Regions from separate parts of the Geobacillus sp. YHL genome, predicted to be linked through region 1. Evidence: riboswitches for the same ligand, from Rfam matches in the RefSeq annotation. Region 1 holds a riboswitch; each other region holds the start of a gene.

Region 1 (3,201 bases):
CCATGCGGGCGCGAATCTCGTCAGAGAGCGTAATGCCCGGCACTTCATGATGCAAAAAGTCGGCGTTGCGCGCGCTCACAAGCGGCATAATGCCGATGTAAATCGGCGTGTCAAGATGCTTGGTCGCTTCGTGCACTTCAACGATTTTCTCTTCCGAGTAAATCGGCTGGGTCAAGAAATAGTGGGCGCCGCATTGAATTTTTTTCTCCATTCGCTCAACTGCTTTATCCAAATGGCGGACGTTCGGGTTGAACGCAGCGCCGATCGAGAAGTTCGTTTTTTGCCCAAGCGGTTTGCCCGAGTACGACAGCCCTTCGTTAAACTGGCGGATCAAGCGGATCAAATCGAACGATGATAAATCATACACCGACGTTGCTCCTGGGAAGTCGCCGATTTTCGACGGGTCGCCGGTAATGGCGAGCACGTCGGTGATGCCGAGCGTATGCAAGCCCATCAAATGCGACTGCAAGCCGATCAAATTGCGATCGCGGCATGTAATATGCACAAGCGGGCGGATGCCGAGCTGCTCCTTGATGATCGTGGCGACAGCGGCGTTGCTGATGCGCGGCGTGGCGAGCGAGTTGTCGGCCAACGTCAGCGCATCGATGCCGGCGTCATGGAGCGCTTTCGCCCCAGCAAGAAACTTGTCAATCCCCAATTTTTTCGGCGGATCCAGCTCCACAATGACCGAGCGGCGCGTGCGGGCGAGCTCGGGAAGCGGAGTCGGCGCGGGCCGATCGGCTTGCACCGATACAGATGCCGTGCGCCGCTTCACCGTTTTTTCCGTCACCGGCGTCCGGTCGGCGAGCGCCTTTGCCATTGCCTCAATATGTTTCGGCGTCGTGCCGCAGCACCCGCCGATCAAGCGCACCCCTTGATCGCGGAACGCTTTGGCCGCCTCTTCAAAATATTCCGCGTTCGTTTCATAGACAAGCCGGCCGTCGCGGTAATCCGGGAGGCTCGCGTTCGGATACGCCGACAAAAATGCGCAATTGGGCAGGGGCACTTCCTCAAGCGACTGAATCATATAGTGCGGACCAAGCCGGCAGTTGAGCCCGACAACATCGGCCCCGAGCGCCTCCAGGCGGCTAAGGGCGTCCGCGAGCGGCGTGCCGTCTTGCAAAACGCCGACTTCATGGAGCGACACATGGGCGATAATCGGCAAGTCCGTCTCTTTGCGGGCGATGGCAAGCACCGTCTCCAACTCTTCCAAATCGTAATACGTCTCGAGCAGCACACCATCAACCCCTTCGGCAAGCAGCACAAACAGCTGCTCGCGAAACGTCCGTTTCACTTCTTCGAGCGTGACGACGCTTTTGTTTAACGTGCGCAGCCCTCCGATCGTTCCGAGCACGTACGCCCCCCCATTGGCTGCTTGCTTCGCCAGTCTTACAGCGGCGCGATTGATCGCCGGCACCTCGTCTTGCAAGCCGTAGCGCGCGAGTTTCACATAGTTGGCGCCGTATGTATTCGTCTGAATGACATCGGCGCCCGCCGCGATATACGCTTCATGAATATGGACGATTTCATCTGGATTGGATAGATTCAATTCTTCAAAACAACGGTCAATGCCGTGCGAATATAAAAGCGTTCCCATCGCCCCGTCGGCGATGAGAATGCGCTCTTTCAACTCATCCAGCAATCCCACGTTCGATTCCCCCGTTTCTCCGTAGTAAAAGAAAAAAGCCTTCTATAAGAAGAAGACTTTTCATTCGCTTCTTCTTATCTTCCAGGCTTCCGCCTGTCTGGATTTAGCACCTTGGCCGCGGGCCAGGTTGCTGAGGGTTCACCGGGCCAGTCCCTCCCCCTCTCTTGATAAGAATGCCGGTATGCAATTGTGCGGTGACGTTTTGATGATTACTATATAATTTAATGTATTTTTCGAAATTATTCAATACGGTGAAGCAAGGAAATTTCAAAAAGAATTTCTTGGATCAACGCTTACCTTGTACCAAGCTCTTAAAAGCATCTCTGTTTCATTTCAATAGCATGAAATATGTCGAAATATGTAAAAAAATTGTCGAACGATTTCTCTTTTTTTTTTAGAGTCAAGGTGTATGATTAAAATGGATGATATTAACAAGGAATTTACTAGAAACCGCATCGCAGACAGGAGTGAAGTGGGTGAAACAATGGTCGTGGCCGTATTTTATTCTGATTAGCCTGCCGCTTGTTGTGTTGATTGGAGTTGCTTTTCGCCTAAAAGCGGCCAGCATGCCCATCAAAATAGGATTTATTGTATTGGTGCTGCTTTACGGCGGGGTTTATTCTCGTTTAGTGCGAAGGATGAGATAGACACAGAATGTTTTTGAAAAAAGTTTTGATCGATTATCATTTACTGGAAGGAGGTGATAGGTTATGAGTTTGCTGGCGCTTGTTGCCGGGACGCTCGGCGTGTCACAGTCAATCGCGACGACGGTTGTTTCGATTGTGTTGACCGGCTCCACTCTCATTTCTATTATTCTTGGGATCACCGCTATTTTGTCAGGTGGAGTCGACGCCATTTTGGAAATTGGGTGGTCAGCTTTTGTCGCGACGGTGAAAAAAATAGTGGCGGAACGAGGAAAAGCGGCAGCGATTGCATGGTAAAAGGCAAAACGGCAGGGGAAAAACTCCCTGCCGTTCCTAATGAGTAAATCAATGTGGGGGAAGAGAAGTGAAACTCGTATGGCTGTTATATCAACAACGACAACGAAGTAGTTTGGCCCCATTGCAGAAAAAATCGCCTTTTTCTCCGAAGATGACCATGTTCTTGGTGGAAGCGGCGAAATGGCTTGTTTCATCGGCTGTGGTTGTAGCCTTTTGCGCTCGATCCTCGACGCTGTTTCGCCCTTCTATGGTTATGGGAGCTCTTTTTTTCATGTCTGTCAGTCCTTTCATAGGAGTTTTGCTTGAGTCCAAAGAGGCATTGCAACGTCAATACCATTATCATTATGTGCGTCTGTCTGGAGTGCGGGATGACGAGGTGTGGCGGCGATTGCTCAAAATCCACTATGCTGTGTCGCTTTTGCGGCTATTGCCGATTTGGTTGCCTCCTTCAATTGGGTTGATGGTGATGTTCGGGATCACAGGCGCATCATTCGTATGGTTTGGACATACGATGTTGTTGCTTCTTTATGTGACATCGCATATAGTGCGTGGCTCAACTTTTAGAGCGATGGGCGCATTTTCTGCCTTTTTCTTTCGAATGGCATCATTCGC
Region 2 (3,201 bases), on a different contig from region 1:
GCCGAAAATCGGATCTTTGACCGTTTCGACGTTGTCGAGCTCCCCTTCGACGGCGGCTTGCACCATCGCCCGGGTGTAGGCGAGCTTCATGCGGCTTCCGACGCCGTACGGCCCCCCTGTCCAGCCGGTGTTGACCAAAAAGACGCGGACGTTGTGTTCGGCGATTTTTTGCCCGAGCATTTCCGCGTACTCAACGGCCGGGCGCGGCAAAAACGGTGCGCCGAAGCACGTTGAGAACGTTGCTTCCGGTTCGGTGACGCCGCGTTCGGTGCCGGCGAGCTTGCTTGTGTAGCCGCTTAAGAAATGGTACATCGCCTGTTCGCGCGTCAGCTTGCTGATCGGCGGCAGGACGCCGAACGCATCGGCTGTCAAAAACACGATCGTGGACGGATGGCCGGTGACGCTCGGGTCGATGATGTTTTGGATCGCCTGAAGCGGGTAGGCGGCGCGTGTGTTTTCCGTCAGCGTGCCGTCGTCGTAATTCGGCACCCGCGTCGCGTCATCGAGAACGACGTTTTCGAGCACCGCGCCGAAGCCGATGGCGTCAAAAATTTGCGGCTCTTTCTCGCGCGATAGGTTGATGCATTTCGCATAGCAGCCGCCTTCGATGTTGAAAATGCCGCGGCTTGACCAACCGTGTTCGTCATCGCCGATCAAGCGGCGGTTCGGGTCGGTCGAGAGCGTCGTTTTTCCCGTTCCCGACAAGCCGAAAAAGAGGGCGACGTCGCCTTCCTGCCCGACGTTGGCCGAGCAGTGCATCGGCAGGATGCCTTGTTCCGGCAGCACATAGTTCATGACCGAGAAAATCGATTTTTTCATTTCGCCGGCATACTCGGTGCCGCCGATCAACACGGTGCGCCGTTCAAACGAGATGATGATGAACGCTTCCGAGCGCGTGCCGTCAACTTTCGGGTCGGCTTTAAAGTTCGGCGCGCAAATCACCGTAAACTGCGGCTCATGCGCGGCGAGCTCTTCGGCGCTCGGCCGGATGAACAGCTGATGGACGAACAAGTTGTGCCAGGCGAATTCGTTCACGACTTGAATCGGCAGCCGATATTTCGGATCAGCGCCAGCAAAGCCTTTAAACACGAACAGTTCATCTTTCTTCATTAAATAGTCGAGCACTTTGTCGTACAGTTTATCAAACGTCTCGGGAGACATCGGCTGGTTGACCGGGCCCCAGTCGATCGTTTGTTTTGTGGACGGCTCTTCGACGATGTATTTGTCTTTCGGCGACCGCCCTGTGTACTTGCCGGTCGTGACCGCGACGGCTCCGGTGTGGGTCAGCCGCCCTTCGTTCCGTTGCAGGACTTTCTCGACGAGCTCGGCGACGGACAGCTGATGGCGGACGTATGGTTTTTGCAGCAATACATCAAGCTTATTCGTCATGTTTGCGATCCCCATATTCAAAACCTGCCTTCTTTTTGTAATCACTCTTGAAAATAGTATAACACATTTTTATTAATAGTCCATACTAATTGTGTGGGTTTTTCAAACTTTATTTTGCCCAATGTGTCGATTTCCTTGAGGAAAGAATTTTCGCGGCTGGAAATGATAAAAAATGAATTTTGATAGTTGACTTTGCCGATTCCGTTGCGATAAGATAAGTCATTGAACGGATACTCTTATCCCGAGCCGGTGGAGGGACAGGCCCGATGAAGCCCAGCAACCGTCACAACTGTACATGTGTGAAATGGTGCTAACCTGTGGCAAGGCGCAGTCCTTGAACGATAAGAGTGAAAGGAAGCAATACGATTGCCATGACCTTTCCTCAGCCGTTACAGGAAAGGTTTTTTATATTGCGAAGGGAAAAAGGGAAATGAGTTCCGTGTCGCCACATTATGCCAAGAGGAGGAAACAAACCGAATGTCAGCCAAACGCCGCTTGTTTACTTCAGAGTCTGTGACGGAAGGACATCCGGATAAAATTTGCGACCAAATTTCTGACGCCATTTTGGATGCCATTTTGGAAAAAGATCCGAACGCCCGCGTCGCCTGCGAAACGAGCGTCACGACCGGGCTGGTGCTCGTGAGCGGGGAAATCACGACATCAACATACGTGGACATTCCGCGCATCGTCCGCGATACGATCCGGGAGATCGGCTACACGCGCGCCAAATACGGATTTGACGCTGATACGTGCGCGGTGCTGACGTCGATTGACGAACAATCGCCGGACATTGCGATGGGGGTGGACCGGGCGCTCGAGGCGCGCGAAGGTCAGATGACTGACGAGGAAATCGAAGCGATCGGCGCCGGCGACCAAGGATTGATGTTTGGGTTCGCCTGCAATGAGACGGAAGAATTGATGCCGCTGCCGATTTCGCTTGCGCACCGCTTGGCGCGCCGATTGGCGGAAGTGCGCAAAACGGACGTCTTGCCGTACTTGCGGCCGGACGGGAAAACGCAAGTGACGATCGAATACGATGAAAACGGCAAACCGGTGCGCGTCGATACGATCGTCGTTTCCGCGCAGCACCATCCGGAAATTACGCAAGAGCAAATCCAGCGCGACATTAAAGAGCAGGTCATCAAGCCGGTCGTGCCCGCGGAGCTGCTTGATGAGAACACGAAATATTTCATCAACCCGACAGGACGGTTTGTCATCGGCGGTCCGCAAGGGGATGCTGGGTTGACGGGGCGCAAAATCATCGTCGATACGTACGGCGGCTACGCCCGCCACGGCGGTGGCGCGTTCTCGGGCAAAGATCCGACGAAAGTCGACCGCTCGGCAGCGTATGCGGCCCGCTATGTCGCGAAAAACATCGTCGCGGCAGGACTGGCCGACAAATGCGAAGTGCAGCTTGCCTACGCGATCGGCGTCGCCCGCCCAGTTTCGATTTCGATCGATACGTTCGGCACCGGCAAAGTATCGGAAGACATTTTGATTGAGGTCGTGCGCAACAACTTCGATCTCCGCCCGGCGGGCATCATCAAAATGCTCGACCTTCGCCGCCCGATTTACAAACAGACGGCTGCTTACGGCCATTTTGGGCGTACGGACATCGACCTGCCGTGGGAGCGCACCGACAAAGCCGCCTTGTTGAAAGAACAAGCGCTGGCGTTGGCGGACAAGTGATGAAAGAAAAAGAGCTGCCTGATCACGGCAGCTCTTTTTTGTCGGCGCACGATGTCCGCTGTTGCTGCAGCGCTTTGTAATACTGCCCTTTCTCGACATATTCGCGGCGGATGCGCTCCATTT
Region 3 (3,201 bases), on a different contig from region 1:
GAATGCCGCCGCCGGCGTTGACGATGGTGTCAAGGCCGAAATCGCGGATGATGAGCGGCACCAATCCCGGGTGAATGCCGGCCGACGGCACCGGAAACGCCCGGGCAAACGGCTCTTGGTCGTCGGTGAGCGCCCTTGCGATGCCAAGCGCCTGCTCACGCTCCAAGGCCACGCTGCCATACGGCGACGGGAACAGGACAAAGTCGGCGCCGGCGAGCCGCAAAAGCTTTCCAAGCCAAAGCGAAGGCGCCACCCCATAAAATTCGGACGTCGTAACAGCGCCGCTGAACGCCGGGTGAGCCATAATCGGCACCGCAATCTCCTCATCCTCGCGCAACGCCTGCAACACGTCAAGCCCATAAGCGAAGACGTTAAACAACAGCACATCAGCGCCAAGCTCGGCGGCTCGTTTCGCTTTGTCCTTTAACGCAAACGTTTTGCCGGTCAAGTTGACGGCATACAACGTCCGCTTGCCCGTTTGTTCGTACACTTCCTGAAGCGCCGCCTTGCCCTCGGTGATCCGCTTTTCAAACGGAAGAAGTTCGCTGTCAAACAAAATTTCATCGTCTTTGACCAGGTCAACGCCGCCGAGCGCCTGTTTTTTCAATTCCGACGTCAAGTACGCCAAATCGCGGCCGATCATGCCTTTAAAAATGCTCATCAACAGTGGGCGGTTATGCACCCCGACTCGGTCGCGAATGCCGTCGATGCCAAAGCGCGGCCCAGGAAACTGTCGCTTCCATTCATCCGGAAACTCTAAATCAAGCAGCCGCACTTCACCGTCGAGCGACAGCTTGCCGAACGTCGTGACCAACAATGCCGGCAAATCGGCGCTGAAGTTGACTGTCGGGTAGGCGATTTTGACGATCGCCCGCTTCAGCCGCTTGCCGAAATAGGCGTTTACCCGCTCGCTTTCGCCAAGCTCTTCAATAGCGACGACTTCCCCTTTATGTTTGCGAAGCTGCTCCTGCTCCAACGCCGGCAAGTCGGTCCACGTGCCGATCGTCAAGCCGAGCGCGATCCCTTCCGCCTTTTTCCGAATGTCTGTTTCATCATGAAGCAAATACGTTGCCATCACTGCACTCATCGTTCATCCCTCTCAATCTCGAAATAAAAACGCCTCTTCATAAGAAGAGGCGTCACTCATCCATGGCGCTCTTCTTATCTCTCAGCGTTTCCGCTGCAAGAATTAGCACCGTGCTTGGCGCGCGCCAAGCCGGTTGCCGGGCTTCATTGGGCTCGTCCCTCCGCCTGCTCTTGATAAGAAAGCCTGCTCGTTTATGCACTTATCAAACAATTGGCAAATTTACTTTGAATTATGACATCGCCGATTGGCGTTGTCAATCATTTTTCAAAAATTTTTTTCGAACAATCCAAGGCGGCCGATCCGCTCCGCTGCTTCGCGAAGCCGCGCTTCATCGGTCAAGAGGCCGACGCGCACATACCCTTCGCCGTGCTCGCCGAACCCGATGCCTGGGGCGACGGCGACATGCGCCCGCTCAAGCAGCATGTCGGCAAACTCAGCGGATGATATGCCTTTTGGCAGCGGAAGCCAGGCGAAAAACGACCCGGATGGCGCCTGCACCTCCCAGCCGGCCTCGCAGAGCGCAGCGATGAACGCATTGCGGCGCGCCTCATACAATGCGACCAGCTCCGTGACACAATCTTGCGGACCAAGGAGCGCCGCGGCGGCCGCTTCCTGGATGGCGCCGAACAAGCTGACATACAAATGATCCTGCAAAAGCTCAAGCGCCCGAATGATCCGCTCGTTGCCGACGGCAAACGCCACACGCCAGCCGGCCATATTGTATGTTTTCGAAAACGTATAAATTTCGACGCCGACGTCTTTCGCCCCATCGACTTCCAGGAAGCTGACCGGTTTCCGGCCGTCAAAGCCGATCGCCCCATAAGCGAAATCGTGCACGACGGCAATGCCGTGCTTGGCGGCAAACGCCACCGTCTCCGCGAAAAATTCCTTTGTCGCCGTCGCGCCGGTCGGATTGTTCGGATAGTTTAAAAACATGAGCTTCGCTCGGTCGGCCACTGCCGCCGGAATGGCTTCATAGTCCGGCAAAAAACCGTTTTCCGCAACAAGCGGCATCATTTCCATCCGCGCGCGGGCAAGCGCGATCCCCGACCAATAGTCCGGATAGCCCGGGTCCGGGACAAGCACCACATCGCCCGGGTTGACGAGGCAAAGCGGCAGTTCGACAAGCCCGGCCTTGCCGCCGAACAAAATGGCGACTTCGCGGTCTGGATCGATGTTCACCCCGTATTCACGCGCGTAAAACGCGGCGATGGCTTCTTTCAAAAAGAAGTAGCCTTGAAACGGCGAATATTTATGGTATTTCGGATTGGCCGCCGCCCGCTGCATCGCCTCAACGATATGCTTTGGCGTCGGCTGATCCGGGTTGCCTTGCCCTAAATTGATCACGTCGCATCCGGCCTTGATTTTCTCCCCCACTTTTGCGACAAGCGAGGCGAAAAATTGCTTTGGCAACTGCTCAAGCAGCTCGGAAAAAGGAATTTCCATCGTCATCGCCCACACCTTCTTAAAAAATTCTTGAAATTCTAGTGCAACATCATATATCGTAAAAAGCAAAATGTAAAGCAAAATTTTTTCGAGGTGAAAACTCATGACGATCCGCATCGCCTGCCTCCAGCTTGATATTGCGTTTGGCGACCCGAACGAAAACGAACGGCGCGCGGAAAGCGCCATTGAATCGGCCGTCAAGGACGGCGCGAATATCATCGTGCTGCCGGAATTATGGACGACCGGCTACGATTTGACGCGCCTAGATGAGATTGCCGACGAAGGCGCCGAACGAGCGAAAGCGTTCGCCTCCCGCCTAGCGCAAGCACACAGCATCCATCTCGTCGCCGGCTCGGTCGCTAAAAAAACAACAACCGGCGTGACGAACACGATGATCGTCGCCGACCGGAACGGTCAAATCGTTGGCGAATACAGCAAGCTTCACCTGTTCCAATTGATGGATGAACATTTGTATTTGCAGCCGGGAAGCAGCTTAGGTTTGTTTTCGCTTGACGGGCTTTCATGCGCCGGGGTCATTTGCTATGACATCCGCTTTCCGGAGTGGATTCGCGCCCATGCTATGGCTGGGGCGGAAGTGCTGTTTGTCGTCGCCGAATGGCCGCTTCCCCGCCTGCACCATTGGCGGACGCTCTTGATGGCGCGGGCGA

What was found. Region 1 has a riboswitch for S-adenosylmethionine ahead of JCR24_RS05115 (bifunctional homocysteine S-methyltransferase/methylenetetrahydrofolate reductase). Riboswitches for the same ligand answer to the same signal wherever they lie in the genome.
Positions count from the first base shown of each region.
Region 2: it holds a riboswitch for S-adenosylmethionine, as region 1 does, so the genes downstream of both, metK (methionine adenosyltransferase) here and JCR24_RS05115 (bifunctional homocysteine S-methyltransferase/methylenetetrahydrofolate reductase) in region 1, are expected to answer to the same signal.
Region 3: it holds a riboswitch for S-adenosylmethionine, as region 1 does, so the genes downstream of both, mtnW (2,3-diketo-5-methylthiopentyl-1-phosphate enolase) here and JCR24_RS05115 (bifunctional homocysteine S-methyltransferase/methylenetetrahydrofolate reductase) in region 1, are expected to answer to the same signal.

Region 1 covers NZ_JAEIGB010000003.1:147,273-150,473, forward strand. The annotation lists gene JCR24_RS05115 (bifunctional homocysteine S-methyltransferase/methylenetetrahydrofolate reductase) at 1-1,648, opposite strand, end outside; SAM riboswitch class I at 1,720-1,822, opposite strand; gene JCR24_RS05120 (hypothetical protein) at 2,125-2,295, shown strand; gene JCR24_RS05125 (uberolysin/carnocyclin family circular bacteriocin) at 2,359-2,589, shown strand; gene JCR24_RS05130 (hypothetical protein) at 2,657-3,201, shown strand, end outside.
Region 2 covers NZ_JAEIGB010000001.1:52,233-55,433, forward strand. The annotation lists gene pckA (phosphoenolpyruvate carboxykinase (ATP)) at 1-1,404, opposite strand, end outside; SAM riboswitch class I at 1,623-1,737, shown strand; gene metK (methionine adenosyltransferase) at 1,867-3,078, shown strand; gene JCR24_RS00260 (gamma carbonic anhydrase) at 3,101-3,201, opposite strand, start outside.
Region 3 covers NZ_JAEIGB010000018.1:50,440-53,640, reverse strand. The annotation lists gene mtnW (2,3-diketo-5-methylthiopentyl-1-phosphate enolase) at 1-1,087, opposite strand, end outside; SAM riboswitch class I at 1,159-1,267, opposite strand; gene JCR24_RS13725 (pyridoxal phosphate-dependent aminotransferase) at 1,352-2,539, opposite strand; gene JCR24_RS13720 (carbon-nitrogen family hydrolase) at 2,637-3,201, shown strand, end outside.